Regions from separate parts of the Sulfitobacter sp. BSw21498 genome, predicted to be linked through region 2. Evidence: riboswitches for the same ligand, from Rfam matches in the RefSeq annotation. Region 2 holds a riboswitch; the other holds the start of a gene.

Region 1 (14,669 bases), 1.3 Mb from region 2:
TGCCGATAAAGACCCAGTAATACTGCCCCTCGATCAGGCGCCGCCCGCCAATGGGCACGCCAAACACATAGGCCAGCCCCAACCCGAGGCCAAAGGTACACAGCACCACAAAAGCAATGCTGGTGAATGAAAACAATCCCCCTAGGCGCGTCGTCTCTGACGCGGGATCGACAGCCGCTTCAGCCGCTGGTTGTTGATGAGTCGCTGACATGGAAAATCCTGCAATTAAAGCCGCTTATGCGATATCTTTAAGAGGACGGAGCAGCGGTACCACTCCGTCCTTTTGTCGGTCCGGTGGCGTTACAGACGCGAGCGGAAAGGCTCGAGGCCGTCGGTGTGCTTGGCCAGAATGTCGAGGTATTCCTGGTTCTCAAAATTCATCTCGACGCCCTGTTCCATCGCTTCTTTCATGCCGGCGTTACGCGCGGCGATCCAGGCGTCCATCTTTTCGATGGCGGCGGTGTTCCAGGTATCGTCTTCTTCGGTCCACTGGCCGATTTCGCGCAGGTATTTCACCGTGCCCTCATGCACCGGGATCGGGTTGGCATCCAGGAAGTTGCGGAAATGCTCGATCGACATACGGGTCGCCAACGCATGCGATCCTTTGTAGTTGTCGTGGGATTCATCGATCCATTTCGCCATGTTGTAAACGAAGTCCTCGTCTGCCGTGACCGGCACGGCGTAGACAAAGTTCGATGTCATGGAATCAACGCCTTTGGCGGTGCTTACGCCCATGGATATCTTCGACGGGATGGTCATGGGGCGGTGGCTCAGATAGCCGTCCCAGCCCTCTTTGTTGGCAGGATCCATCGGCAGCCAGCGAATGCTGCCCGGCGCGCCTTCCATCTCGGACAGGACCGAGGAGATCGGCGAACAATAGGCAACGTCAGATTTACCTTCGACGACCGAGCGGCAGTTTTCACTGTAGCTTGAGGCAGGAACGAACTCGATCTTTTCTTGCGCCTCTTCTGGCGTCATGCCGATAAACGCGGGCAAAGCTTTGGTGATCGCGGCCACAATCGCGGGCGAGAACACGCCGGATGTGACGCGCACGCCGCCTTTGCCAATGTCTTCAAGGGTTTGCAGATCGGAATCCCCGGCCACAACAAAGCCCCAAGGCGTATCGTTATGGTGCCACATGATGCGTTGCGGCATTGGTTTGGCCGAGGCATAGCCGCCGACCCCTTCCGCCTGCAACGCCATTTCCGACGCCGAGACAGAGGCAATTGCGACATCCTCGCGGTCGGTCAGACGCTTGTAGCGCATGGGTTCGCTGTCTTCGGGTACAATCCTAACGGTCGTTCCGGTTTCTTTTTGCAGCGTGGGCCCCCAGCCGTTGGTCGAGGCAAAGCTGCCCGTCGACGTGCCCGGTGTGGCGATCACCAGCAGGCGCGGCCATTCATAGTCTTGCGCCATAGCAGCACCGGAAAGCGCCATGGATACGGCGATAGACCCGACGGCGGCCTTGGCAAAACGTGTCATATTTTTCATGTGGTTTCTCTCCCTGTTTTTCATCTTTGGATTGTTCGGGATTGCCGCATCACGGCTGCCGCAGAATATGCAGATGTCACTCGGCACCTCCCAATGCTCAACGAAACGCGTTCGGTATGACCCGCTGAACGGGCAAAGAACGCGTCCTCCCGAGTGCCGAACTCCCTCCTCCCGAGGTTGTCCGACTCAATCTATTTAACAGCCTAGGGGTTAGATATTTCGATGCCAATACCGCAGAACAGAACTTGATACCGCAGCGAGGCATGGGTTTTTGGCAAACCGCCTTAGCTTGCTGATGCCAAAGGGTTAACGGCGTCGAATATGGGCTTCGTTACGTTACGTTGCTTTGGGTTACGAGGTGTTATTTCGACTGACAAGCGTCAGGAGAGCTGTCGAAACAGGCCGGATTTTGCCCAAATAAACGCCACTATCGGTCGAATATTTTGCAGCTTGCACCGATCGGTGAACTTGGCTACGCCTAAGGCAACGACGCTGTTCGCCCCTCATTTGGGCAGCAGCATTAACATCTATCCGTCGGGGTGCCCTTTGGGGCTGAGAGGTGCAAGCACCGACCCGTCGAACCTGATCCGGGCAATACCGGCGTAGGGAACGGGTATCTTTGTGCAGCGGCCTGGTGTCGATATCGCAAAGCTCATTCTTGCGTCCGTTTGTCCGCCACTGAGAGGCGAAGACGTGACCAAGAAGACCCCCATTTCCCTAACCATCGCCGGTTCGGACAGCGGCGGCGGCGCCGGCATTCAGGCGGATATCAAGGCGATGTCGGCCAATGGTGTTTATGCCGCCAGCGTGATCACCGCCGTCACCGCGCAAAACACCCGTACCGTCAGCGCCGTTCATGAAATCCCCGCCCAGATTGTGTCGGCCCAGATCGACGCCGTGCTGTCGGATCTGGATGTGCAGTCGATCAAACTGGGGATGCTTTTTTCGCCCCAGATCATTCAGGCGGTGGCACAGGCGCTAGTCGGTTTCAAAGGGGCCGTCGTGGTTGATCCGGTGATGATCGCCAAATCCGGTGATGCGCTGTTGCAGGACCAAGCCGTCGCAGCGCTGATTACTGATATCCTGCCAGGTGCCGATCTGCTGACCCCCAACCTGCCCGAAGCCGCCCGCCTGCTGGACCAGTCCGAAGCCACCACCGCCGACCAGATGGTAGCGCAGGCCCGATGTCTGCTTGATATGGGGCCTAAAGCAGTACTGATGAAAGGCGGACATGGCGCGGGCGACATCTGTAGCGACGCGCTTGTCACCGCGCAAGGTGTTGCATGGCTGTCTGCACCGCGCATCGACACGCGCAACACCCATGGGACGGGTTGCAGCTACGCCGCTGCCATCGCCGCACAGCTCGCGCATGGCGCCCCCTTGGCCATCGCGGTACAGGCGGCCCATAGCTATCTCCACGAGGCTATCCGCGCCGCCGACCGTCTTTCTATCGGTACCGGCCACGGCCCCGTGCACCATTTTCACGCGATCTGGCCATGACCCGCATCACCGTCATCGGCGCAGGCGTGGCAGGGTTGTGCATCGCGCGCGTCTTGCTGGATCGCGGGGCCCGCGTGCATCTGATCGACCGTGCCAGCCAGCCCGGCCCGCAGGGGTGTTCGTGGTGGGCGGGTGGGATGCTCGCCCCCTATTGCGAAGGTGAAAGCGCCGAAGAACCCGTGGTGCGGCTCGGTCAACAAGCGGCGGACTGGTGGGCGCAGCATACGACGTCCCTCCAGCGCTGCGGCTCGCTTGTCGTCTCTCCAGCGCGGGACACAAGTGATCTGACGCGCTTTGCGCGACGCACGGATAGCCATAAAACTTTGACCGCCACAGAGATCGAAGCGCTTGAGCCCGATCTGGGCGATCGCTTTGCCAAGGGCCTGTTTTTCGAGGACGAAGCCCATCTGTCCCCCCGCACTGCGCTGGCAGAGCTGTGGCGCGGACTGGTCGCCGACGGGGCCACCTTCGAACAATGCGAAGCCGACCCGGATGCGCGCGCGAAAGACGGGTTGGTGATCGACTGCCGAGGCTACCATGCACGCGCCGATATGCCCGCGTTGCGTGGGGTGAAGGGTGAGATGGCGCTGCTGTCCTGCCCCGACGTCTCCATCAACCGCCCTATTCGCGTGCTGCACCCGCGTGTGCCAATTTACCTCGTGCCGCGGGGAGACGGTGTTTACATGCTGGGGGCCACGATGGTCGAAGGCCGCGCAGGCTGTCACGCCAGCGTCCGGTCTGTGCTGGAACTACTGAGCGCGGCCTACGCGCTGTCGCCCGCTTTTGGCGAGGCCGAGATCCTCGAGATCGGCGTCGACAGCCGCCCCGCCTTTCCCGACAACCTGCCGCGCATCGAACGGCAGGGCAATCTGATCCGCGCCAATGGCCTTTATCGCCACGGTTTTCTGCTGGCCCCCGCGCTGGCAACGACGGTGGCCGACCTGATCCTTGACGCCAAAACACCGGAGATGTTCCATGAAACTACAGCTTAACGGTGCCCCGCTCGACAGTGACGCGACCACTCTTGCCGCCTTGCTTGAGGCCGAAGGATTTGGCGGGGCCAAGGTCGCCACAGCCGTGAACGGCAGCTTTGTCCCAGCCACGCTGCGCACGACGCATCCCCTTAATTCAGGCGACAGCATCGAAGTGCTCGCCCCCATGCAGGGAGGTTGAGATGCGCAGTTTCTACGGCGAAACGCTTGCCAATGGTCTGATGCTGGGCACCGCGCAATACCCGTCGCCCAAAGTGCTGTCCGACGCCTTTGCTCGCAGCGGTGCAGCGGTGGCAACGGTATCCCTGCGCCGCGAAAGCGGGCGGGATCGCGCCGGTCAGGATTTCTGGGAGCTGATCCGCGCGCTTGATGTGCATGTGCTGCCCAACACCGCCGGCTGCCACAGCGTCAAGGAAGCCGTCACCACCGCCCATATGGCACGCGAGGTCTTTGATACCCGATGGATCAAGCTTGAAGTCATCGGCGAAGAAGACACGTTGCAACCGGATGTTTTTGGTTTGGTCGAGGCCGCGCGCATTCTGACCGAGGACGGGTTTCAGGTCTTTCCCTACACCACCGAAGACCTTGTGGTCGCGGACAAACTTTTGCGGGCGGGTTGCGAAGTGTTGATGCCCTGGGGCTCGCCCATCGGGTCGGGCATGGGGCTGAACAACGTCTTTGGGCTGCGTGCCATGCGCGCGCATTTCCCCGACGTGCCGCTGGTGATCGACGCGGGCATCGGCCTGCCTTCGCACGCGGCACAGGCGATGGAACTGGGGTTTGATGCGGTGCTGCTGAACACCGCTGTCGCCAAGGCAGGTGATCCCGCCGCCATGGCCGAAGCTTTTGCCACTGCGATCCGCGCCGGACAGCTTGCCGCCGACGCCGACCCGATGCCGCCCCGCGATATGGCCGCGCCCTCGACTCCGTTGATCGGAAAGGCGTTTCTGGAATGAGCCTCGACCGTTTCTATCCAATTTTCGACAGTGCGGCATGGCTGGACCGACTGGTGCCGCTGGGGATCAAGCTGGTGCAGCTTCGGATAAAGGACACACCCGCCCCCATGCTACGCCGTGAAATCCGGCAGGCCAAAGCGATCTGCGCGGCACATGACTGCACCTTGGTCATCAACGATCACTGGCAGATCGCGTTAGAGGAAGGCTGCGATTTTATCCATCTGGGTCAGGAGGATCTGGATACCGCAGACCTGTCTGCCATCCGCGACGCTGGTGCGCGTCTTGGGGTCAGTACCCACGACAAAGTAGAGCTGGCCCGTGCCCTCGACCTGCGCCCCGAATATATCGCTCTTGGTCCCATCTATCCGACGATCCTGAAAAAAATGAAGTGGCACGAACAGGGGCTGGACCGTCTGCGTGACTGGCGCGATCTGGTAGAGCAGACCCCGCTGGTGGCAATCGGCGGCATGTCCGTCGCCCGCGCAGCCGGAGCCTTTGACGCCGGTGCCGATAGCGTCGCGGCGGTGACTGACATCACCCTGCACGCCAACCCCGAAGGTCGCATCGCCGATTGGCTGAGGGCCACACGATGACCCGTTACGACCGGCAGACGATCCTGCCAGAGGTGGGCACGACAGGCCAGCAGGCGCTGGCGGCTGCGCGTGTGGTCGTGGTTGGCGCAGGTGGGCTGGCCGCGCCGGTGCTGCCGCTGCTTGCGGGTGCCGGTGTGGGGCATATTACCTTGATCGATGGCGATCATGTGACGCTGTCAAACCTGCACCGACAGACACTGTTCACCGAGGCCGATATCGGCACCGCCAAAGTCATCGTCGTCGCCCGCGCCATGACCGCGCGCAACAGCAGCTGTACGGTTGTGTGCCATGCTGTTCCCCTTGCGCCGGACAATGTCGCGACGCTCACCCAAGATGCCACGTTGGTGTTGGATTGCGCCGACAGTTTTGCGACCAGTTATGTGCTCTCAGATCACTGCCTTCAGGCGGGTCTGCCCCTGATCAGCGCCTCGGCGTTGGGGTTCGGGGGCTATGTCGGCGGGTTCTGTGGCGGTGCGCCGTCGCTGCGGGCGGTGTTTCCCGACCTACCCGACCGCGCTGCCAGCTGCGACACGGCAGGGGTCATGGGGCCGGTCGTTGCCATGGTCGGCGCGGCGCAGGCGCAGATGGCCCAAGCGTGTATTCTGGGATTGTCGCCGTCGCCGTTGGGACAATTGGTCAGCTTTGACCTCGCGTCCTACCGCTTTGGCGGCTTTCGCTTCGACACCGCGCCAGAACCCGATCACGGCTTTAGCTTTATCGCGCCGTCCCAAATCCGCACGAGCGATTGGGTCGTGGACCTGCGCGGCCAAGGCGAAGCCCCAACAGCCGCAACCCCGACTGCGCTGCGCATCACCCTGCCCGATTTTACCCGAGATACCCCCCGCCCCTCGCACCAGACCCGCGCGGTGATCGCTTGCCGGTCTGGTTTGCGCGCGTGGCAGGCTGCGACCCATCTGGCCACCTACTGGAACGGCCCCGTTTCCCTGCTCGCCATGGGCGACCCATCCCCTTTGAAAGGACAAACCAATGAAAATATGTAATATTCTGGCCGCACTCGCACTGACCACTGGACCTGCTCTGGCCCAAGACGAGATGACGCTTCTGCTGGACTGGTTCGTGAACCCGGACCACGGGCCGATTATCGTCGCGCAGGAAAAAGGGTATTTCGCCGAACAAGACCTGAAGGTCGACGTCATCGCCCCCGCAGACCCATCCGACCCGCCCAAGATGGTCGCTGCGGGCAAGGCGGACCTCGCGATTTCTTACCAGCCGCAGCTGCATCTACAGATCCACGAAGGCTTACCGCTACAACGGGTCGGCACGCTGGTCGCCACACCGCTGAACTGCCTGCTGGCGTTGACGGACGGACCCATTTCGTCTCCGGCCGATTTGGCGGGTAAAAAGGTCGGGTTCTCTGTTGGCGGTGTTGAAGAAGCGGTGCTCGGCGCGATCCTGACCCATCACGGGCTGTCGCTGGAAGATGTGGAGCTGGTCAACGTGAACTGGTCACTGTCGCCGTCTCTGATGTCCGGTCAGGTCGACGCCGTCATCGGTGCGTTCCGCAATTTCGAGCTGAACCAGATGGATATCGAAGGCGTCGATGGCACCTGTTTCTACGTCGAGGAAGAAGGGCTGCCCTCTTACGACGAGCTGATCTACGTCGCCAACCGCGACACGATGGACAAAGACATGATCGCACGGTTTCTGGCAGCCACAGAGAAAGCGACGCAGTATATCGTGAACCACCCCGACGAAAGCTGGGAGATCTTCGCCGCCACCTCGGCCGACTTGCAGGACGAGCTGAACGCCCGCGCATGGAAAGATACGCTGCCGCGCTTTGCGCTGCGTCCCACCGCGATGGATGTCGGACGCTACGCCACATTCGAGACGTTCTTGCACGACGCGGGACTGATCCCCGAGGTATTGCCTGTGTCGACCATCGCCATTGATGTGACCGCCCCATGACCGCGCCGGACTATGGCCGCAGCTTCGCGCATTGGCGCGGAGCGGCAGCAGAGGACTGGCAGGGCTACACGCATCATCCTTTCGTTGAAGGGTTGCGCGACGGCAGTCTGCCGCGCCGGTGCTTCGTGAACTACTTGATCCAAGACTATGTTTTCCTTGTGCATTTCGCCCGCGCCTGGTCGATGGCCGTGGTCAAGTCCGAGACGCTGGAAGAGATGAAGACCTGCGCCACCACGGTCGATGCGCTGGTCAATCATGAGATGGCACTGCACATTCGCACCTGTGCCGCGGCGGGCATTAACGAAGCCGCGCTGTTCAACGCAATCGAAGCCCCCGCGAACGTCGCCTATACCCGCTATGTATTAGATGCGGGGATGCAGGGCGATTTCCTTGACCTCATGGCAGCACTGCTGCCCTGCGTTATGGGCTATGCCGAGATCGGGCAGCGGTTGGCACAGACGCGCAGCGCCGACACCCCCTATGCCGAGTGGATCGATACCTATGCCGACCCCGAGTATCAGGGAATGTGCCAGACAGTCGGCGCGATGGTCGATCAAGCGGTTGCGCGGCGGATCGGCGATCTTGAACAGGCACCCCGTCGCGATACGCTGCAAAAACGCTTTGCGACCGCCACGCGGCTAGAGATCGGGTTCTGGCAGATGGGGCTGGACCTGCCATGACCCCGCCGCCCGCATTGCGCCTTGTCGGGCAGCACCAGATCGACAGCCGCCCGTTGTTCGAGGCCGACATTACTTTGCCCGCAGGCACATGGACCTGTTTGTTGGGGCCGTCGGGCGTGGGCAAATCCACTGTGCTACGGCTCATGCTCGGGCTGGAAACCGGCGGGGTATTTGCGGGCACGATCACCCCCTCGGACGGGCAGCCGCTGGACGGGCGGATCAGCTATATGGCGCAGTCCGATCTGCTGTTGCCGTGGCTGAGCGTGATCGACAACATCATGATCGGCGACCGGTTGCGCGGCGCCCCCCCCGACAGGGACCGCGCAACTGACATGCTTGCGCGCGTCGGGCTGGCGGACCATGCACAAAAGAAGCCGTTGGCGCTGTCGGGCGGCATGCGACAACGCGCAGCACTTGCGCGGACCTTACTTGAAGACCGCCCCGTCGTCTTTCTGGACGAACCCTTTTCGGCGCTGGACGCCGGCACCCGCGCCGCTATGCAAGAGCTCGCTGCGGAATTGTTGAGCGGGCGCACAGTGTTGTTGGTGACCCATGATCCGGCAGAGTCCGCGCGGCTGGCCGATCACATCCTGATCCTGTCCGCCGAGGGCGCACAAAGCTGGCCAGTGCCCGCGCCCCCCACACCACGCGCCATCACCGCCCCCGAGACCTGGGCCTGCCAGAGCGCGCTGTTATCCCATCTACGCGGTGTTCCCGCATGAGGCGCAGTGACATACCGCTTGCGATCCTGCTGGGATTGGCGCTGTGGCAAGGCATCGTGCTGCTGACCGATGCACCGCATTACATTTTGCCCTCGCCATGGCGCGTGGCGCAAGCGGCGTATCATGCCCGCGTGAGCCTTTTGGAAAATGCCTGGGTGACCACGGTCGAGGTGCTGCTGGGTCTGCTCATCGGTACGGGCCTGGGGGCAGCGACCGCGATCCAGCTGTCGCTGTCCAAAACCTCCGAGCGTCTTTTGCTGCCGCTGTTGGTCTTTACCCAAGCCGTGCCTGTCTTTGCGCTCGCGCCGCTGCTGACGCTGTGGTTTGGTTACGGGATGGGGTCAAAGATCGTGATGGCGGTGCTGATCATCTATTTTCCGGTAACTTCGGCCTTTCACGACGGGCTGACCCGCGTGCCCACCGGCTACCGTGATCTGGCCCAATCGATGGGGGCACGCCGCTTGCGTTTTATGCGCCATGTGCAAATCCCGCAGGCGCTGCCGAGCCTTGCAACAGGGCTGCGGCTGGCAGCCGTCTATGCGCCCATCGGGGCCGTGATTGGCGAATGGGTCGGTGCGTCAAAGGGCCTTGGCTATCTGATGCTGCTCGCCAATGGCCGCGCCAAGATCGACCTGATGTTTGCCGCACTGATCGTGCTGGCGTGCCTGACCGTCCTGCTGCATCTGGCCGTCGGGCAGCTGGCCCTGCGCCTGACACGTTATGCCGAAGGGCGCATGTAAATAGGTCTGGCTCACGCCCGCCGACGAGGCGTGAGCCAAGGAGCTCGTTACCCGGCGTTGGGGCGGACCCGCGCGCCACTTTTATCGGCAAAGGCCGCAAGTCGGGCACGGGCGTCAGGCTGGGTATTGACCAAACCGGCGACCACGGCCTCGGCATAGGCGGCATCCATCGCGGACATGTTTTGCATGTGGCTCACCGCGCTACAAATCGCAAAGTTAGACAGCGGCAGGTTCTGGGCGGCCTGGCGGGCAAGCTCCATCGCCTTGTCCATGCTGGAGCCTTCGACGATATACTGCGCCAACCCTAAATCGACCGCCTCTTGCCCCTGATAGACGCGGCCCGTCAGCATCATGTCAATCATCCGCGCCTTACCCACCAGATCGGTGACACGGATCGTAGCACCACCGCCCGTGAACAGACCACGCTGGCCTTCGGGAAGCGCAAAATACGCGCTTTGATCCATCACTCGCACATGGGCAGAGCTGGCAAGTTCAAGCCCCCCACCGACGACAGCCCCCTGCAACGCGGCGATCACCGGCACGCCGCCATATTCCATCTTGTTGAATGCTTCGTGCCAACGCAGACAGACGTGCATGAAATCGGCCGGGCTGCGGTCTGCGTCATGGTGTTCAATCAGGTCCAGCCCGGCGCAAAAGTGATCCCCCGCGCCTGCGAGAACCACGGCACGGACACCGGCACGGGGTGCCGTGGAAAAGAAGGTCACCAGCTCTTCGATCGTGTCGATATCCAGCGCGTTCCGCTTGGTGGGCCGGTTCAGGGTCACCACCCAGACGCCATCGTCATGCGCCTTGATATCCAGGTTGCGGTAGCTGGTCGGATCAATCTGAACGGCCATGTGAAGTCCTCCTCTTTTGGGGCCAGTTTTTTGGTCGGCCCCGATGCCTCGCTGCTGCAAGGTCTTGCTGAATATAAGCAAAAGGCACTCCCACCTTTTGCGTGAATGCCCATTGAGTAACCTGCCCATGACACCCCGTCTATCGGTGTTCCGATAATTTCAGCACGTCGGGTTCCCCAAGGGCAAAGCCCCCGCTAAGATTCGCGTTACGGCGATCACCTTGAGGCGGCAAAACCGTTTAAAAACGCACTGTTACCGTGTGTGTTCACCGCAATCCGGCACTGCGAAAGAAAAAAATCAAAAATAATCGTCGGGGCGTTAAAAATGGGGTTGAACCCCGCCCGATCCTTAGGGTAGTGAAGCGTTACCGGGTCGTTAGCTCAGTTGGTAGAGCGCTTCGTTTACACCGAAGATGTCGGGAGTTCGAGCCTCTCACGACCCACCATTTCACCACATACACAGTTCTACCAACGCAAACTGCGCCAACGGCGACAGGGTTTTCTGCGTTTGTTTGCAGAGGCTTATTAGCCTGCCCCCGCTTGGATCGATAGCCCGCGCCCTACAAACGGCAAAGCCCCCCACCAAGGTGAAGGGCTATTGTCGCTATCGTATCGCTAAAAATAATCTGCGCCGGAAAAGCGGCAGACCAAGGGATCACACGTCGGTCAAATCGACATCTGCGTCTTGCGCTGAAGCGTCGCCCTGCCCCGGTGTAACCTGACGCACTTTCACGCGGATCATCTTGCCGTTTTTCAACTCTTTTTCATTGATCACCTTCAGCTTGCCAAACGGCAGAAGGTTCAGCTCGCGACTGTCTGACAAGGCTTCCCCGAGAACAGAAAGCATCGCTTCGACGACGGGTTTCGCATCGCGTTTCTTCACGCCAGAACGCTCGACCACTGTATCGATTAGCTCTTTCTTGCGCATCACCGGCCCCATGATCACCGGATGTGGGGCATCAACAACGGCGGGTGTTGCGGTATCGTCTGCGATGTCGGCATTGGGCGTATTGGTTTTATTAAGAGTAGTCATAAAGCTGCTCGTCCTTTCAGCAGGTTAGCAAAACCCTAGCGAGGCGGCGGCAGGTCATCCAGAAAGGCCTGGAGCCAAACCCGTATCGGGCGAAAATTCATATGGCTTATGTTAGAAAGCCCGCCCCGAGGGGCGGACTTATAGTCATTGGCGTTCCAGCTTAGTGCGCTGTGGCACTGTCGCCTGCGGCGTTCCGGCGAGCCAAAGCAGCGGCGGCGGCGGCGTCTTCGGCATCTTGATCCCATTCGATCGCTTGCGGTTCGCGGACCAGCGCGTGTTTCAACACCTCGGAGACGTGTTTGACGGGAATAATTGTCAACCCTTCTTTCACGTTATCCGGGATATCCGGCAGGTCTTTTTCGTTCTCCTCGGGGATCAGAACGGTGGTGATACCGCCGCGCAGCGCCGCCAACAGCTTTTCTTTCAGGCCGCCGATTGGCATCGCATTCCCGCGCAAAGACACCTCGCCCGTCATCGCGATATCGCGGCGCACGGGGATTTGCGTCAGTACCGACACAATCGAAGTGACCATCGCCAAACCGGCAGACGGACCATCTTTGGACGTCGCACCATCCGGCACGTGGACGTGGATATCCAGCGTATCGAACTTGGGCGGCTTTACCCCGATCTTGGGGCTGATCGACCGCACATAGCTGCTCGCCGCGTCGATGGATTCCTTCATCACATCGCCCAACTTGCCTGTGGTCTTCATCCTGCCCTTGCCCGGCAGGCGCAACGCTTCGATCTGCAGCAGTTCGCCGCCGACCGACGTGTAGGCCAGCCCGGTCACAACACCGACCTGATCTTCAAGCTCGGCCAACCCGTAGCGGTACTTTTTCACGCCGAGGAAATCCTCGATATTGTCGCCCGTCACGGTAATCGCGTCGGCCTCTTTTTTGACGATCCTGGTCAGCGATTTCCGTGCAACCTTGGCGATCTCACGCTCAAGGTTCCGCACGCCGGCTTCTCGGGTGTAATAACGGATCATGCTGGTCAAGGCACTGTCTTCGATGGCAAATTCCTTTGCCTTCAGACCGTGGTTCTTGATCTGCTTGGCCACAAGGTGCTGCTTCGCGATCTCGCGTTTTTCATCCTCGGTATAGCCCGACAGGGGGATTACCTCCATCCGGTCAAGCAACGGTCCGGGCATGTTGTAGCTGTTCGATGTGGTCAGGAACATGACATTCGACAGATCGTATTCCACCTCAAGGTAGTGGTCGACGAATGTGCCGTTTTGTTCCGGATCAAGCACTTCGAGCATGGCCGATGCAGGGTCACCACGGAAATCCTGACCCATCTTGTCGATCTCGTCGAGCAGGATAAGCGGGTTCGTGGTTTTCGCCTTTTTCAGCGCCTGAATGATTTTGCCGGGCATGGAGCCGATGTAGGTCCGACGGTGGCCGCGAATCTCGGATTCGTCACGCACACCACCCAGTGAGATGCGAATAAATTCACGCCCCGTGGCCTTGGCAACGGATTTACCCAGCGATGTTTTACCCACACCAGGAGGGCCAACAAGGCACATGATCGGGCCTTTCAGCTTGCTCGATCGTTGCTGGACGGCAAGGTATTCGACGATGCGTTCTTTAACCTTTTCAAGGCCGTAGTGGTCATCATCCAGCACTTTTTGTGCTTTCCCAAGGTCCTTCTTGGTGCGCGACTTCACGCCCCACGGGATCGACAGGATCCAGTCAAGATAGTTGCGCACAACCGTGGCTTCAGCCGACATGGGAGACATATTCTTGAGCTTCTTCAGCTCGGCGTCGACCTTTTCCTTGGCCTCTTTGCTCAGCTTGGTGTCCGCAATGCGGGCTTCAAGCTCGGCCACTTCGTTCTTGCCGTCTTCGCCATCACCGAGCTCGTTCTGAATGGCTTTCATCTGCTCGTTCAGATAATACTCGCGCTGCGTCTTCTCCATCTGGGATTTGACGCGGGTCTTGATCTTTTTCTCGACCTGCAAGACGGACATTTCGCCCTGCATCAGACCATAGACTTTCTCAAGCCGCTCGGACACCGACAGGGTCTCAAGCAGGTCTTGTTTCTGCTCGACCTCGATCCCGAGATGCCCGGCGACCAGATCGGCCAGACGCGCAGGCTCGGACGCTTCGGTCACTGCAGACAGCGCTTCTTCGGGGACGTTTTTCTTGACCTTGGAATACCGCTCGAACTCTTCGGCGACGGTTTTCAGCAACGCCTGAGTTGTGGTTTCATCACCGGGCTCTTCCGTCAGATATTCGGCTGTCGCTTCAAAGAAGCTATCGTTCTCAAGATATTCGGTGATGCGCACCCGCGCCTGTCCTTCGACCAGCACTTTAACAGTGCCGTCGGGCAGTTTCAGCAGTTGCAACACATTCGCCAACACGCCGGTGTTAAAAATGCCGTCGGAATCGGGGTCATCCACACCGGGGTCGATCTGGCTGGACAACAGGATCTGCTTGTCATCGGCCATGACTTCTTCGAGGGCGCGCACGGATTTATCACGGCCAACAAAGAGCGGTACGATCATGTGGGGGAACACCACAATATCGCGCAGGGGCAACACCGGGTAGGATGCGTTCAGAGGCTCTAACATGCTCTTTTCCTTATACTGCAAGATGACACTGGCCCCTATCTTAGGCGACCGTTCGTTCATCTCCTGTTCTGAGTAGGATATTTGGGGACCCTACTCGCCTGTTTCAATCCCCATTATGCTGTGATCCGTTCGAACGCGGGCCATCTGGCGTGAGGTCCGCCCCAGAATGAACCGCCACCGGCGGACAGACAAGCGCGGATCGCATGATTAGCGGCGAAAAGCGGCAATAACCATGGTTAACCGGCCCGAATGACAAAAAACGGGCCGGAAATCTTCTTTTTCGCGCTTAGCGAGCTTATTCCGCAGCGACCTGTTCGAGGAAGGGATAATCGGTATAGCCCTCTTCCCCACCAGCATAAAAGGTGCTTGTGTCACCGTCGTTCAGCGGTGCGTTGAGCTCGAGCCGTTTGGCCAGATCGGGGTTCGCGATATAAGGGCGACCAAAGGCCACCAGATCAGCCTTGCCGTTGGCAACTGCGTCAATCGCCATGTCGCGGTCATACAGGTTGTTCGCCATATAGACGCCGTTGAACAGCGACCGCAGCTTGCCGAGGTCTTCGTTGCTGTCCAGATCGCGCGACTGGCCGGTCGACCCTTCAACCATGTGA
Region 2 (14,669 bases):
TCACCCAGAAACAGCCATGTCGCCAGTCCGACCAGAAGCGGCATGGTCGAGGCGACAATCGCGGCCAATGACGCCTGCACCGTTTGCATCGCCACAAAGTTCAGACCCAGATAGATCGCGTTTTGCAGGATGCCGAAGACGATGGTGGCGCGCCATTGCGCGCGCGTCAGCCGCCATGTCTGGCCAAGCGCCAGCGCGATCCCGACACCCAGCAGGCCGGAAATAAGATACCGCGCTGACAGCGCCATAAGGGGGGACGCATCTGCGACGATGATCCGGGCCGAGGTGAACGCCGACGACCACATCACCGCAAAAGCCAGCCCCATGAGAATTGCGCGTATATCCATGAGGAAGCCTTTCAGGTCGGTATGGTGCCGTAGAGTTTCGCAGTCGGTCCGAAGGGGCAAGCGCTTTTGATGCAACATAGACCCGCCACAAACGCAAAGGGCCGCCCCGCGGGCGACCCTTTGTCAGAATAGACTGTGAACAGTCTTATTCGTTAACGCTGTCTTTCAGCGCTTTCGCGATGGTCATCTTGACGACCTTGTCCGCTTCTTTCTTGAACTGTTCGCCAGTGGCGGGGTTGCGCACCATACGCTCGGGGCGCTCGCGGCAATAGATTTTGCCAATGCCCGGAAGGGTCACAGCGCCACCGCCGGAAACTTCTTTGGTGATCAACGCGCAAACCGCGTCCAGTGCCGCGCTTGCCGATTTCTTGTCTTCGCCCATTTCCTCAGCCAAAGCCGCGACGAGCTGGGTTTTTGTCATTGGTTTAGTTGCCATCTTGTTTTTCTCCTTCGTCCGCCCGGATTAGGGCCTCACGGGCAGAATGTAACGGTATGTTGTGTATGAACACAACGAATAGGTCGCAAGAAACCGTGAAAACATGCTGTTTTCAGCCGATTTCGACCTTCAGAGAAAGGCAGTTTCGTCAAAAGAGCGTAATTTCCGGCTATGCAACCGCTCTAACGGCATATCGCGCAGTTGTTCCATCGCCCGAATACCAATCATCAAGTGCCGCGCAACCTGCGTTTTATAGAAATCCGACGCCATCCCGGGCAGTTTCAATTCGCCATGCAGCGGTTTGTCAGAGACGCAAAGCAACGTGCCGTAGGGCACACGGAACCGGTAGCCGTTGGCTGCGATCGTGGCACTTTCCATATCCAGCGCCACGGCGCGGGACTGGCTAAGCCGCTGCACCGGACCGGATTGATCGCGCAGTTCCCAGTTGCGGTTGTCGATGGTGGCGACGGTGCCTGTGCGCATGATCCGTTTCAGCTCGTAGCCTTCAAGCTGGGTGACCTGTTCAACGGCGTCTTCCAGTGCGATCTGGATTTCCGCCAGCGCAGGGATCGGCACCCAGACCGGCAGATCGTCGTCCAGCACGTGGTCTTCACGCAGATAGCCATGCGCCAGCACGAAATCCCCAAGCGCTTGGGTGTTGCGCAGGCCAGCGCAGTGACCAACCATCAGCCACGCATTGGGGCGCAGCACGGCGATGTGGTCCGTCGCGGTTTTTGCGTTGGACGGTCCGACGCCGATATTAACCAGCGTGATGCCCGACCCGTTCGCGCGTTTCAGGTGATAGGTCGGCATCTGCGGTGTTTTGACCGACGCATGCAGCGGCGCGTCGCCGTCCGAAATCTCGACGTTGCCGGTAGAGACGAAGGACGTGTAGCCGCTATCAGGGTCACGCAGCATGGCGCGGGCGTATTCCTCGAACTCGGTGACGTAGAACTGGTAATTGGTGAACAATACGTGGCTTTGGAAATGGTCGGGATCGGTGGCGGTGTAATGCGTTAGCCGTGCCAGCGAATAATCGACACGCTGCGCGGTGAAGGGGGCCAGCGGGCGTACATTGTCCACGGGCAGATAGGTCCCGTTTACGATATCGTCATTTGTGGTGCTCAGGTCCGGCACATCAAACACATCGCGCAGGGTGAAATCGGCAGCGCCTTCCTGCGGGATCGTCACGCTGTCATCATTGGAAACCGCGAAATGCACCGGAATAGGAGTATCCGACACAGCGATCGTCACGGGTTGACCGTGGTTTTCAATCAGCAGCCCAATTTGCTGCGTTAGGTAGTGTTTGAACAGTTCGGGCCGCGTGATCGTCGCCGAAAACGTGCCGGGCGACGACACATGACCAAAGGACAGCCGCGAATCCACCTGCGCATAGCTGGAGGTGGTGAACCGGATCTCGGGGTAGAACGCCCTGATCCGTGTTTCGGGGGCCGCACTATCCATCGCTTTCTGGAAATGTTCGCTCAGGAAACCCGTTGCTTGGCTGTAAAGTTCGATCAGGCGCGCAACGGCGGCGGCAGCGTCGGTGAATTGTTCGGCGGGGCGGGCATCTGGGGTCAGGATTTTGGTCATGAAACAGGCTCTAACAAAGGAATAAATTCAAAACTGCGCACATCAACCAGTCCGAGGTCAGAGATGCGCAATTCGGGAATGACAACAAGTGCCAGAAGGGAATGCTGCATATAGGCGTTGTTCAACGTGCACCCACAATCGCGCATCGCCTGCATCATCGCTTCGGTCTTGGCGGCGACATCGGATGCGGGGTTGTCGGACATCAGGCCAGCGATCGGCAGTTCGACCATGGCCAGCTCTGCGCCGTCCTTAAAGATGGTGATCCCGCCGCCGACGTCGCGCAGACGGTTCGCGGCCATCGCCATATTGTCGGTATCAGTGCCCACCACGATCATGTGGTGACTGTCATGGGCCACAGTAGACGCCATCGCCATCGGCCCCTGATACCCAAAGCCAGACACCAGCGCGTTGACAACAGTGCCCGTGCCGCGATGCCGTTCAACCAGCGCGATCTGGCAGACCTCGCCCGTGGATTGCACGCGCCCTTCGGTCACGGGCAGTTCGAATTTCAGCGCACGGGTCGGGGCTTGATTTTCGACGACGCCGATCACATTGGCGGTAACAGCATTGGCCCCCGCAGGCGCCGTGATCTGGAAATCATCGGCGCCAAGGTCTTTGCCCATGTTCACGGTTTGCCGGGCATGGGGCGGCCAGTCGTAATGCGGACACTCCACCAGACAGGCACCATCTTGGGCCACGATCTGACCGCGCGCGATCACCGTCTCGATGGGCAGGGTTTTCAGGTCAGAGGTCAGGATCACATCTGCACGTCGTCCAGGCGTCAGCGACCCTATCTCGCGTTCAAGCCCGAAATGCGTCGCGGTGTTGATCGTCGCCATTTGCAGCGCAATTAAAGGGTCGCAGCCGCAGTCGATGGCATGGCGCACCACGCGGTTCATATGGCCGTCATTCACCAAGGTGCCGGAATGGCAGTCATCGGTGCACAGGATCATATTGCGCGAATCCAGCCCCTTTTCGGTAATCGCGGTGATCTGCGTCTCGATGTCGTACCAAGCAGACCCCAGCCGGATCATCGACCGCATCCCTTGACGCATCCGCGCAATCGCGTCTGCCTCGCAGGTGCCTTCGTGATCATCCGCCGGACCGCCCGCCACATAGGCAGCAAAGGCAGGTCCCAGATCGGGCGAGGCATAGTGCCCGCCCACGGTCTTGCCCGCGCGTTGCGTCGCCGCGATCTCGGCCAGCATCTTGGGGTCGCCCGCCGTCACACCGGGGAAGTTCATCATCTCGCCCAGACCGATGATACCGGGCCAGTGCATCGCCTCGGCGACATCCTCTGCCGTGATTTCAAAGCCGGTGGTCTCGAGGCCGGGGGCGGAGGGCGCACAGGATGGCATTTGCGTGAAGATATTCACCGGCTGCATCAAGGCTTCGTCATGCATCATGCGCACGCCTTCCAGCCCCAGCACATTGGCGATCTCGTGCGGGTCGGTGAACATTGACGTGGTGCCATGGGGGATTACGGCGCGGGCAAATTCCGCAGGTGTCAACATGCCGCTTTCGATGTGCATATGCCCGTCGCACAGCCCCGGGATCATATAGCGGCCCTTGGCCTCGATCACCTTGGTCGCATCGCCTTTGCAATGGCTGGCGTCCGGCCCGACAAAGGCGATCCGGCCCGCCTTGATCGCGATGTCATGGTCCGGCAGGGTTTCGCGCGTATGCACGTTGACCCAGATACCGCCGGTGATGATCGTATCCGCAGCGCTGCGTCCCGCTGCGACGGCGACCAGTTGTTCAGCCACATCGGGCCATGAGGGGAATGTGTGTTCTTTCATACCTGACGTTGACACGAAGATTGCCCGAGGTTCAAGCACGAGGCTTTGTGACGTTTGCACTGTCCATGCCGACTGGGCTAACTGTGGGCGACCAACAGCACGTAAGGCTATCCCATGAAGATTATGTTTGTGCACCAGAATATGCCCGGCCAATACCGCGAGCTGGTGCAATGGCTGGCCGACCAACGTGCGCACCAGATCTATTTTCTGACCCAACGCAAGAACCCGCCCCGCTTTGATGGCGTCGAAACGCGGGTCTACAAGACTCATCACCGACCGGCAGAGAACGCCTATGGGCTGTCAAAGAACTGGGAGGAATCCACGGGCAACGGTTTGGGCGCTGCCCGTGCGGCCAAGCAGATCGAACGCAGCGAAGGGTTCAAGCCGGATATTGTCGTGGGACACGTGGGGTGGGGGGAGCTGACGTTTTTCAAACAGATATGGCCCGATGTCCCGATCATCGGCTTTTTCGAATACTATTACAGCGAAACCGGCGGGCCCGTGGGCTTTGACCCCGAAGAGCCCGTGACCGAGAACACGCCGTTTTTGCTGCATGCGCGCAACGCCGTGCCGCTGGCGAATATCGAAACCGTTGATGTGGGGCTAAGCCCGACCTACTGGCAGCGCGACCGTTTCCCGCAAAGCTTTCATCGCAAGCTCTATGTCTGCCACGATGGGATACGCACCGATCAGCTGCGCCCGAACCCGTCGGTGACGCTGAAACTCGGGCGGCTGAACCACGTACTGACGAAGGACGACGAGGTGCTGACCTTCGTATCGCGCAACCTTGAACGCACGCGGGGATTCCATGTGTTCATGCGGGCGCTGCCTCGCATCCTGAAACAACGGCCCAATGCGCGGGTGCTGGTGGTGGGCGGGAATGACACGTCTTATGGCGGCAAAAGTAAACACCCCGGCGGGCTGCGCGCCGAGATGGAGGCAGAGGTTGGCAAGGACGTGGATTGGTCCCGCGTGCATTTTCTGGGCAAGCTGCCTTACGAGGATTACCAGAAGGTCGTGCAGATCAGCCGCTGCCATTTGTATCTGACGATGCCGTTTGTGCTGTCGTGGTCCCTGCTCGAAGCGATGGCGATGGGCGCGACGATTGTCGGCTCTGATGTGGCCCCCGTGCGCGAGGCGATTACCCATGGCGAAACCGGCCTGCTGTGCGATTTCTTTGATCCCGATGCGCTGGGCGATCAGGTGGCAGAAGTCTTGGCCCATCCGACGCGATATGCGCATTTAGGGCCTGCGGCACGGGCGCATGTGGTCAAGACGTATGACTTTTTGTCCAAGTGCCTGCCGGAACATATCGCGCAGATGAATGCGTTGGTCCCCAAAGGCCAGCGGATCAACCTGCCCAAGACGACGACATAGAAAGGACGTCCCATGGACAAAACGCTGCTTTCAATCGGTCACGGTTTTAGCGCGCGCGCATTGGCGGCGCGTCTGGTGCCGCAGGGCTGGCGTATCGTCGGCACCACGCGCAGCGCTGACAAGGCCGACGCCATTGCCGCCACGGGTGTAGAGCCGATCGTTTGGCCCGGCGCTGATCTGGGCGCGTTGATCGCAGAGTTTCCCAACGTGCTTGTCTCCGCCGGACCGGACAGTGCTGGCGACCCTGTGTTGAATGCGGTGGAAGATGCGGTCACCCGCGCGGCCATCGATCTACGGTGGGTTGGCTATCTGTCGACCACGGGCGTTTACGGCGATCACGCGGGCGATTGGGTGGACGAAGACACGCCTCTCACACCATCGACAAAGCGCGGGCGTGCCCGGGTCACGGCAGAGGCGCGGTGGCAGGCGATCCCTGATTTGCCGCTGCATATCTTTCGTTTGGCGGGCATCTATGGCCCCGGGCGCGGCCCCTTTGCCAAGGTGCGTGCCGGTACGGCGCGGCGGATCATCAAGCAGGGGCAGGTGTTTTCCCGCATCCACGTCGAAGACATTGCCCAAGCGCTTGAGCTGTCATTGCAGCGCCCCGATGCGGGGGCTGTCTATAACCTGTGCGACGACGACCCCGCGCCGCCTCAGGATGTGATCGCTCACGCGGCGGAACTGCTCGGCCTGCCCGTGCCCCCCGCGATCCCGTTTGAAGAGGCCGATATGACCCCGATGGCCCGCAGCTTTTACGCGGAAAGCAAGAAGGTTCGGAACGACCGCACCAAGCAGGCGTTGGGCTGGGTACCGCAGTACCCGACCTATCGATCGGGGCTTGCGGCATTGATTGAACAAGACGGCTGACCTTTGGGGGGCAGATGCAAGATACTGACGAGCGAAGTCTGACCCATCTGCTGGATGGAGTGGAACATGCAGCCCGCCACGACACCGTAACGATAGACGACGTGTTGAATGAATTCGGAGAGCGGTCCCTGCTTCCGTTTATCCTGTTGGCGGCGTTGTTGCTGGTGTCCCCCCTGTCAGGGGTGTTCGGCGTGTCCAGCTTTATGGCGCTGGTCATCATCCTTCTGTCGGCGCAGGCGGTCTATGGGCGCAAACGGTTGTGGCTGCCGCAGTTCCTGCTGCGCCGCGAAGTGAAATCTTCGAGATTGCAGTTCGGGGTCAAGTGGCTGCGCAAGCCCGCGGCGTTTTTCGACCGTCACTCGGGCAAGCGGCTTCAGTTCCTGACCACGGGGCCGATGCGGCTGCTGACCCTGGTTACTTGCGTGGTTATGCCGGTCGCTTGGCCGTTGCTGGAATTCGTACCCTTCGCCTCTTCGCTTGGCGGCGGCACTGTGGCGCTATTTGCCTTTGGCCTGTTTACCCGCGATGGGCTCTATGTGCTGCTCGGCTATCTGATGATCCTGATCACGTCGTTGAGCTTTTACACCATTGTGTTCTGATCACCCAAGATAGGCACGCAGCGCGTCGGGCGGATTATCCATAAGTGCTACAGCGGGCTGCGGTGCCTGCGCAGTGCCGCTTTCGACAAAGATCACCTGATCCGCGATACGGCGCACGTCTTCGGGGGCGTGGGTCACCATGATCAGCGCTGCGCCGGTTTCTGCGGCCAGCTCTGCCACCAGATCAAGCATATCGTTGCGCAGGGCAGGACCCAGTGCGGCAAAGGGTTCATCCAGTAACACCAGCGGGCGCGCCTGTACCAGCACACGCGCCAGCGCCACACGGCTTTGCTGCCCGCCCGACAGTTCCGCAGGTTTGCGTGTTGCCATATCCTGCAGCCCGACCCGCGCAAGCGCATCTTCTACGCGGGACTGTTCGGTGCTGCGCAGCCGCAGGTCGGGGCGCAGGCCAAGGCCGACATTCTGCAAGACGCTGAGGTGGGGGAACAGGTTGTTGTCCTGAAACAGCATCGTCATGGGTCGCGCGCCGGGGGCGGCGTGGGTGATGTCCGCGCCCTGCCAGAGCAGCTTGCCCTTGCTCAACGGTATAAATCCGCAAAGCGCCCCCAGCAGTGTCGATTTCCCCGCCCCCGAGGGGCCGATCACCGCATAGGTTTGCGCAGGTGCAATGGTCAGGTCGGCGTGCAAGGCAAAGCTGCCTTGGGTAATCTGCGCGGTCTCAAGCGTCAGCATGCCAGCGCCCTCCCTTGTCGAATATCCAGAAAATCCCCAGCGATAACGCCAACAGGATCAGTGCCGCACCGGCGGCGGCCTCCATCCGGTAGGCCCCCATCAGCCGGTACATTTGTAGCGGCAGGGTCGCACTGTCAGGGTCAGCGAATAAGGCGATGACCCCCAGATCGCCCATCGACAGCGCACCGGTCAACCCTGCGGCAAACCCGATCTGCGGGCGCAGCCGTGGCAAGATCAGCCAACGCCAAAGCGGCCAACCGCGCAGCCCCAACATTTGCGCCTGCCTGCCGTAAACCTGAACCGTGTCGCGCAGGCGGGGCACCAGAATTCGTAGCGCAAAGGGCAGGGCCATCAGCGCATTGACCAGCGCCGTCACGGGCAAGGCCAGCGCAAAAGGGCTGGCGACAGGGTTGATCAGAATGAACCAGCCGGTGCCGATCATCAGCGGCGATGCGGCAAGACCCAACAGGCCCACTGCCTCTATGCCGCCGCGGGCGCGGGTTGCAATCCAGCCCGCGAGGGGCAGGGCAAGCACCAGCAACACCCCCACGCTGATCAACGCCACGGTGACAGAGGTTCCCGCTGCCTGCCATACGCTGACAGGCATCTGCGGCAGACCGATTACCCCGCGCAGCACGACCGAGGCCAGTGGCAACAACAAAAACCCCGCCGCCAGTGTGATGAACAGCGCATCCAGCCCCCGTTGCAGCCCGCCGCGTGCATCCCACCGTTGTAGCGGGCGGTCCTGCCCGCCCCCCAGACTGATGGCGGGGATGATCCACAACGCCAGCGCCGCTGTGCTACCGGCAAGGCCAAGCTGCACCAGCGACAGCAGTGCCGCGCGGTTCAGGTCAAAGTCGAAACGGAACGCTTGATAGATTGCCAGCTCGATCGTGGTGGCACGGGGGCCGCCGCCCAGTGTCAGGGCCACGGCAAAACTGGTCAGGCAGATCACAAAGATCAACGCCGCTGTGCCGGGCAGGATCTGGCGGAGCAGGGGCAGTTCAATGCTGCGGAACACGGCGCGGGGGGTAAGGTCAAGCTGCGCTGCCAGCCGGAAACGTTCAGCGGGCACGGTTTGCCACGCCTGCAACAGCAGTCGCGTTGCCAGTGGCAGGTTAAAGAAGACATGTGCCAGCACGACTCCGTGCAGCCCGTAGATAGAGATGCCGGACAGTCCGACCAGCGCCAGACCCGCATTCAGCCAGCCCGCGCGGCCAAACACCGCAAGCACCCCCAGCACGGCGACGATCACCGGCAGGATAAACGGCGCCCCAAGCAGCGTCACCAGCAGCCCGCGCCCGACAAAGCGCCGCCGCGCCAGCGCACGGGCCACAGGGATCGCCAGCGCGGTAGAAAGCAGCGCAGAAAGCACGGCTTGTAGCACGGTAAACCGGATCGCGGCCCAATCGGCGGGGCCAAGCCCGCTGCCGAACTCGGCCCGCCACAGCACGGCCACTACCGCAACAAGGATCAGCGCCGCCACAAAAAGGGCGGCGCTGATGCCGGACTTGGTGCTTATTGCGAGAGAGCGGAAAGCCATTCGGCCAATGCTTCCTCGCGCAGGGCGGGCACGTCATCGTTCGGGATCAACAGCGCCTTGCCCGGCTGGATCAACTGGTCGAAACCCTCTGGCAGACCCCCTTGGGGCGTAACGGCGGGGTACATCCAGTTGGTCGTGGGCAGCACAGATTGCGCGGCGTCAGATACCATGAACTGCATGAATTGATCGGCCAGCGCGGGCTGGTCGGTGCCCGCCAGTTTGCCGACGACTTCGATTTGCATGTAGTGCCCTTCGTCAAAAGCGGCGGCGGCTTTGGTCGCGTCTTCTTCGGCGATCAGGTGGTAGGCGGGGGACGTGGTATAGCTCAGCACCATGTCGGCCTCGCCTTCAAGGAACAGGCCGTAGGCTTCGGACCAGCCTTTGGTCACGGTCACGACGTTATCCGCCAAACCTTCCCAGATCGCGGGGGCCTCGTCGCCGTAAGCCTCCTTGACCCACATCAGCAGACCCAGACCGGGGGTAGAGGACCGCGGGTCTTGGATCACGATTTTGAGGTCACTGTCGGCCAGCGCGCGAAAGTTCGCAGGCGGTGTCAGATCGGCGTTATGGACAAAGGCAAAATAGCCCCAGTCGTAGGGGGCAAAGCTGTCGTCCTCCCATGTGACGGGCAGGTCGTAATCCGCATCAACTGTGGCAGTCGCGAACAACCCTGTTTCCTTGGCCGCCGCGATCAGGCTGGTATCAAGCCCCAGTACCAGATCGGCGTCAGAACGCGCGCCTTCCAGCTTGAGCCGCGCCAGCAGCGCCGCGCCATCGCCCATGCCGACGAATTTCAGATCACAGGCACACTCTGCTTCAAAGGCAGCTTCGATCACCGGGCCGGGGCCCCATTCGGCGACAAAGCTATCGTAGGTATAGACCACCAGTTCAGGCGTCTCGGCCAGCGCCGAGGTGGCGAAAAGTGTGGTGGCAGCAAGTGTAAGATACTTCATGGCATCCTCCAAAATGCGGCGTCAGAAAGCGTTGGAGGTGTGTCCAGACCTTCCCTCCGCCGGTGTTAACCGGTTCAGGTTCAACGGGTCCGTGCGCGCACATCTCAGCCTATTGGCCCCCCGAGGTGCCTTATCGGTAGAACGCCTGTGGCCCACGCGCAAGGTGAAACCCCTTGAGGCATGGTCCTGCCCCCGTTAAGGATCACCGCCAAAGGAGCACATCCCATGTCGATCAACAGCTTTGGCCATCTTTTCCGCGTGACCACCTGGGGCGAAAGCCACGGGCCTGCTTTGGGGGCCACGGTTGACGGCTGCCCCCCCGGTGTGACGATCACCGAAGAGATGATCCAGCAGTGGATGGACAAGCGCAAACCCGGCCAGAACAAATACACCACGCAGCGCCGCGAAGCGGACGAGGTGCGGATCCTGTCAGGTGTGTTCGAAGGCGTCACCACCGGCACGCCGATCCAGCTGATGATCGAGAACACCGACCAGCGGTCCAAGGACTACGGCGACATCAAAGACAAGTTCCGCCCCGGTCACGCCGACATCACGTATTTCCAGAAATACGGCATCCGCGATTATCGCGGCGGCGGGCGGTCATCGGCACGTGAAACCGCGTCGCGTGTGGCCGCAGGCGGCCTCGCCCGCGAGGCGATCAAGGCGATTGCCCCGAAAGTGCAGATCACCGGTTACATGGTGCAGATGGGCCCGCATAAAATCGACCGAGATACGTTTGATTGGGACCAGATTGAACAGAACCCCTTCTGGGTGCCCGACGCCAAAGCGGCTGACGACTGGGCCGCGTATCTGGACGGTCTGCGCAAGTCAGGATCGTCCGTTGGCGCGATCATCGAGATAACGGCACGCGGCGTGCCCGCGGGCCTTGGCGCGCCGGTCTATGGCAAGCTCGACACCGATCTGGCCGCAGCGATGATGAGCATCAACGCCGTCAAAGGCGTCGAGATCGGCGAAGGCATGTCCGCCGCCATGCTGACCGGAGAGTTGAACGCAGACGAGATCAGCATGGGTGCCGACGGCCCTGTCTATTCGTCGAACCATGCGGGCGGTATTCTGGGCGGCATCAGCACCGGCCAAGATATCGTGCTGCGTTTCGCGGTCAAACCGACGTCGAGCATCCTGACCACCCGCAAAACGATCACCAAATCTGGCGAAGACACAGAGATCATCACCAAGGGTCGCCACGATCCGTGCGTTGGTATCCGCGCCGTGCCCGTGGGCGAGGCGATGATGGCCTGTGTGCTGCTGGATCATATGCTGCTGCATCGCGGTCAGGTCGGCGAAAATCAGGGCGTCATCGGCTAAGTCGCACAGGACGCTCGGATTTTCCGCACATGGGTGGGAATAACACGCGCAGGTTGACGCCGGGTCTTGCAACTTGAAACGCACAGGCGCAAGTATTCGCCATGCAAAGCACCACGACAGAGCACCGCCCCGGCCGGGCCATCGCCCTTAAACTGGGGGCGGTCTTTCTGTTCTCGGTCATGGCAGCCCTCATCAAGATCGCGACGGACACCGTGCCCGCCGCCCAAGCCGTGTTCTACCGGTCGTTTTTTGCCTTTCCGATGATCATCCTATGGCTGTGGCAACGCGGTGACCTGCGCGACGGGTTAAAGCCAAGCAACCTGATGGGGCACGTCTGGCGCGGTATCTTCGGGACAACGGCGATGGCGCTGACCTTTGCGGGGCTAAGCCTGCTGCCCCTGCCAGAGGTGACGGCTATCGGCTATGCCACGCCGCTGTTCACCGTGATCTTTGCCGCGATATTCTTGGGCGAACAGGTGCGTGTGTTCCGCCTGTCCGCTGTCGCGATCGGGTTGATCGGGGTGTTGATCGTTCTGTACCCCCGCTTCACCGTGGAGGAGGATAGCGTGTCGCAACTGGCGATGATGGGCGCGATTATGGTGGTGGCTGCGTCGATCATGCGTGCGCTTGTCCAGATCCACGTGCGCCGTCTGGTGCAAACCGACAGCACGGCGGCCATCGTGTTCTACTTTTCACTCACCGCGACCTGCCTTTCGTTCTTTACCCTGCCCGCAGGGATGGTGATCAACTGGGAGCCGCTTTGGTGGGTTAATCCCGGTTGGCCGGTCTCGGCGTTGTTGATCCTGTCGGGCATGATCGGCGGGGTGTCGCAGATCATGATCACCGCGTCATATCGCTATGGGCCAGTGTCGATGCTGGCCCCATTCGACTATGCCTCGATGATTTTCGCGGTGCTGATCGGCTGGGTGTTGTTCAGCGAAATCCCGACACCTGCGATCCTGATCGGGGCCGGTCTGGTCATTGCGGGCGGTGCCGCGATCATCTGGCGGGAACGGCAATTGGGGCTGGACCGGTCCAAGTCCAAGGCGAGCAGCACCCCCCAAGGAACCCCAAGCTGACAGCACGCGAAAATGCGTGTCAGGATTGCAATTCGTGCTAGCCTGACCCTCTAGGGTGTGGAATCGCAGGTCTCCTGAGTGTTCCGCGCCCTGCTTTCTGGGAGGGAAACATGAAATTAACCAAGATTATTGCTACTGCCGTATCCATTGGTTTCGGGGCAACTGCCGCATGGGCGCAAGACTGCGCCCCGTCGCAATGGGGGGCAGAGGATCAATTGGGATCGGCCAACCTGATCAGCGACGCCCGCACGCTAGAGGCGGCCAAACTGATCAAACAAGGCAAATCCATGCCGCTGGGGATCGTGATCGGGCCGGACACCCCTGCCTTTCCGCCGCGGTCTTTGAACCTGCAAATCGTTCAGCCCAACCAGCACGGTGGGCAAAAACTGTCGTCCTTTGGCTATGAAGGCAACTATAATGACGACTTGCTGCAAACCTGGATCGGAATCGGGTCGCAGCTGGACGGGCTGGGGCATCTCGGGGAAAACGGGATGTACTATAACTGTCTGGACGAAAAGGAGATCTCGGCAATCAGCGGCCTGACAAAATTGGGGACCCACGCTGTGCCGCCCTTGGTCGGGCGCGCTGTGATCATTGATATGGCCAAGCATATGGGCAAGGACGTGCTGGCCGCCGGAGAGCATTTCGGCGAGGCAGAGATCACCGCCGCGATGGAAGCGCAACAGGTCACCGTGAACGAAGGCGATATCGTTCTGTTTCACACCGGTTGGACCGATGGCATGATGGAAAGCGACCCAAGCGCGTGGGGGTCGACCGAACCGGGGCTGAATAACGAAGGCGCGGTTTTTGTCGCAGCGATGAATCCGATGGCCGTGGGCGCAGACACGTGGGGCCTAGAGTCCATTCCGCCGAAAGAGGGTGACAAGGTGTTCTATGGTCACGTCACGCTGCTCAAGGACAATGGCATCTATATTCTGGAAACCATGAACACGGGCCCCTTGGTCGCTGAAGGGGTGCAAGAGTTCATGTTCGTGCTGGGACAGCCGCTGATCAAAGGCACGGTGCAAGCAATGATCAATCCGGTCGCGCTTTACTGACCCGCTAGGATCACGCGCATCGCGTAAATGAAAACGGCGCGGGGGCTGAACCCTCGCGCCGTTTTGCGTATGCGGGCCGGTTCAGGCCCGGACGAGCTTTTCGTAGTCTTCCGAAATCTCGCGGGTCAGCGCGCCGACCTCGAAGGTGTAGTCGCCGATCTGGCCGACGGGCGTGACTTCGGCTGCGGTGCCGGTCAGCCAGCACTGTTCAAAGCCTTCCAGCTCTTCGGGCATGATGTGGCGTTCGTGCACGGTCAGGCCCTTGTCTTTGAGCATCCCGATCACGGTCTGACGTGTCAGCCCGTTGAGGAAGCAATCGGCCAGCGGCGTGTGCACTTCGCCGTCCTTTACGAAAAAGATGTTCGCGCCGGTCGCTTCGGCCACATAGCCGCGGTAATCCATGAACAGCGCGTCAGAACAACCCTTGGCCTCTGCCGCGTGTTTGGAGGTGGTGCAGATCATATACAGACCAGCCGCTTTGGCGTGCACGGGGATCGTCTCGGGCGAGGGGCGTTTCCATTTGGAGATGTCGAGCTTGGCACCCTGCATCTTGGCGTCGCCATAATAGTTGCCCCATTCCCAGCCGGCGATGGCCAGCCGCACAGGGTTGCGCGCCGCCGAAACACCCATATCAGGTCCCGCGCCGCGCCATGCGACTGCGCGGACATAGGCGTCGGTCCAGCCGTTCGCCTTGAGCATTTCGTATTTCGCGGTCTCGATTTCATCGACGGAATAGGGGATTTCAAAATCGAGGTACTCTGCCGATTTCCGCAGCCGTTCAGAGTGTTCGCGGCTTTTGAAAATCTTGCCGTTGTAGCAGCGTTCGCCTTCGAACACCGATGACGCATAGTGCATGGCATGGGTCAGAATATGGACATTGGCCTCGCGCCAATCGACCATTTTGCCGTCCAACCAGATTTTGCCGTCGCGATCGTCATATGCGCCGTCCATGATGTATCCTTCCTCAAAGCACCTTGGGGTTTATGAAAATTGCGTCAA

The links. Region 2 has a riboswitch for thiamine pyrophosphate ahead of thiB (thiamine ABC transporter substrate binding subunit). Riboswitches for the same ligand answer to the same signal wherever they lie in the genome.
Region 1: it holds a riboswitch for thiamine pyrophosphate, as region 2 does, so the genes downstream of both, thiD (bifunctional hydroxymethylpyrimidine kinase/phosphomethylpyrimidine kinase) here and thiB (thiamine ABC transporter substrate binding subunit) in region 2, are expected to answer to the same signal.

Annotation. Positions count from the first base shown of each region.
Region 1 covers NZ_CP040753.1:1,131,422-1,146,090, forward strand. The annotation lists gene E5180_RS05485 (TRAP transporter permease) at 1-211, opposite strand, end outside; gene E5180_RS05490 (TAXI family TRAP transporter solute-binding subunit) at 301-1,491, opposite strand; TPP riboswitch at 2,017-2,117, shown strand; gene thiD (bifunctional hydroxymethylpyrimidine kinase/phosphomethylpyrimidine kinase) at 2,185-2,991, shown strand; gene E5180_RS05500 (FAD-dependent oxidoreductase) at 2,988-3,983, shown strand; gene thiS (sulfur carrier protein ThiS) at 3,967-4,164, shown strand; gene E5180_RS05510 (thiazole synthase) at 4,166-4,939, shown strand; gene E5180_RS05515 (thiamine phosphate synthase) at 4,936-5,532, shown strand; gene E5180_RS05520 (ThiF family adenylyltransferase) at 5,529-6,533, shown strand; gene E5180_RS05525 (ABC transporter substrate-binding protein) at 6,520-7,458, shown strand; gene tenA (thiaminase II) at 7,455-8,138, shown strand; gene E5180_RS05535 (ABC transporter ATP-binding protein) at 8,135-8,860, shown strand; gene E5180_RS05540 (ABC transporter permease) at 8,857-9,600, shown strand; gene dmdD (methylthioacryloyl-CoA hydratase) at 9,648-10,457, opposite strand; tRNA gene E5180_RS05550 (tRNA-Val) at 10,827-10,902, shown strand; gene E5180_RS05555 (HU family DNA-binding protein) at 11,112-11,489, opposite strand; gene lon (endopeptidase La) at 11,650-14,061, opposite strand; gene E5180_RS05565 (alkene reductase) at 14,357-14,669, opposite strand, start outside.
Region 2 covers NZ_CP040753.1:2,419,802-2,434,470, reverse strand. The annotation lists gene E5180_RS11860 (DMT family transporter) at 1-347, opposite strand, end outside; gene E5180_RS11855 (HU family DNA-binding protein) at 493-783, opposite strand; gene E5180_RS11850 (AMP nucleosidase) at 913-2,376, opposite strand; gene ade (adenine deaminase) at 2,373-4,175, opposite strand; gene E5180_RS11840 (glycosyltransferase family 4 protein) at 4,290-5,552, shown strand; gene E5180_RS11835 (SDR family oxidoreductase) at 5,565-6,419, shown strand; gene E5180_RS11830 (exopolysaccharide biosynthesis protein) at 6,434-7,018, shown strand; gene E5180_RS11825 (thiamine ABC transporter ATP-binding protein) at 7,019-7,711, opposite strand; gene E5180_RS11820 (thiamine/thiamine pyrophosphate ABC transporter permease ThiP) at 7,698-9,254, opposite strand; gene thiB (thiamine ABC transporter substrate binding subunit) at 9,230-10,207, opposite strand; TPP riboswitch at 10,242-10,340, opposite strand; gene aroC (chorismate synthase) at 10,433-11,533, shown strand; gene E5180_RS11805 (DMT family transporter) at 11,635-12,612, shown strand; gene E5180_RS11800 (cyclase family protein) at 12,723-13,670, shown strand; gene E5180_RS11795 (branched-chain amino acid aminotransferase) at 13,752-14,621, opposite strand.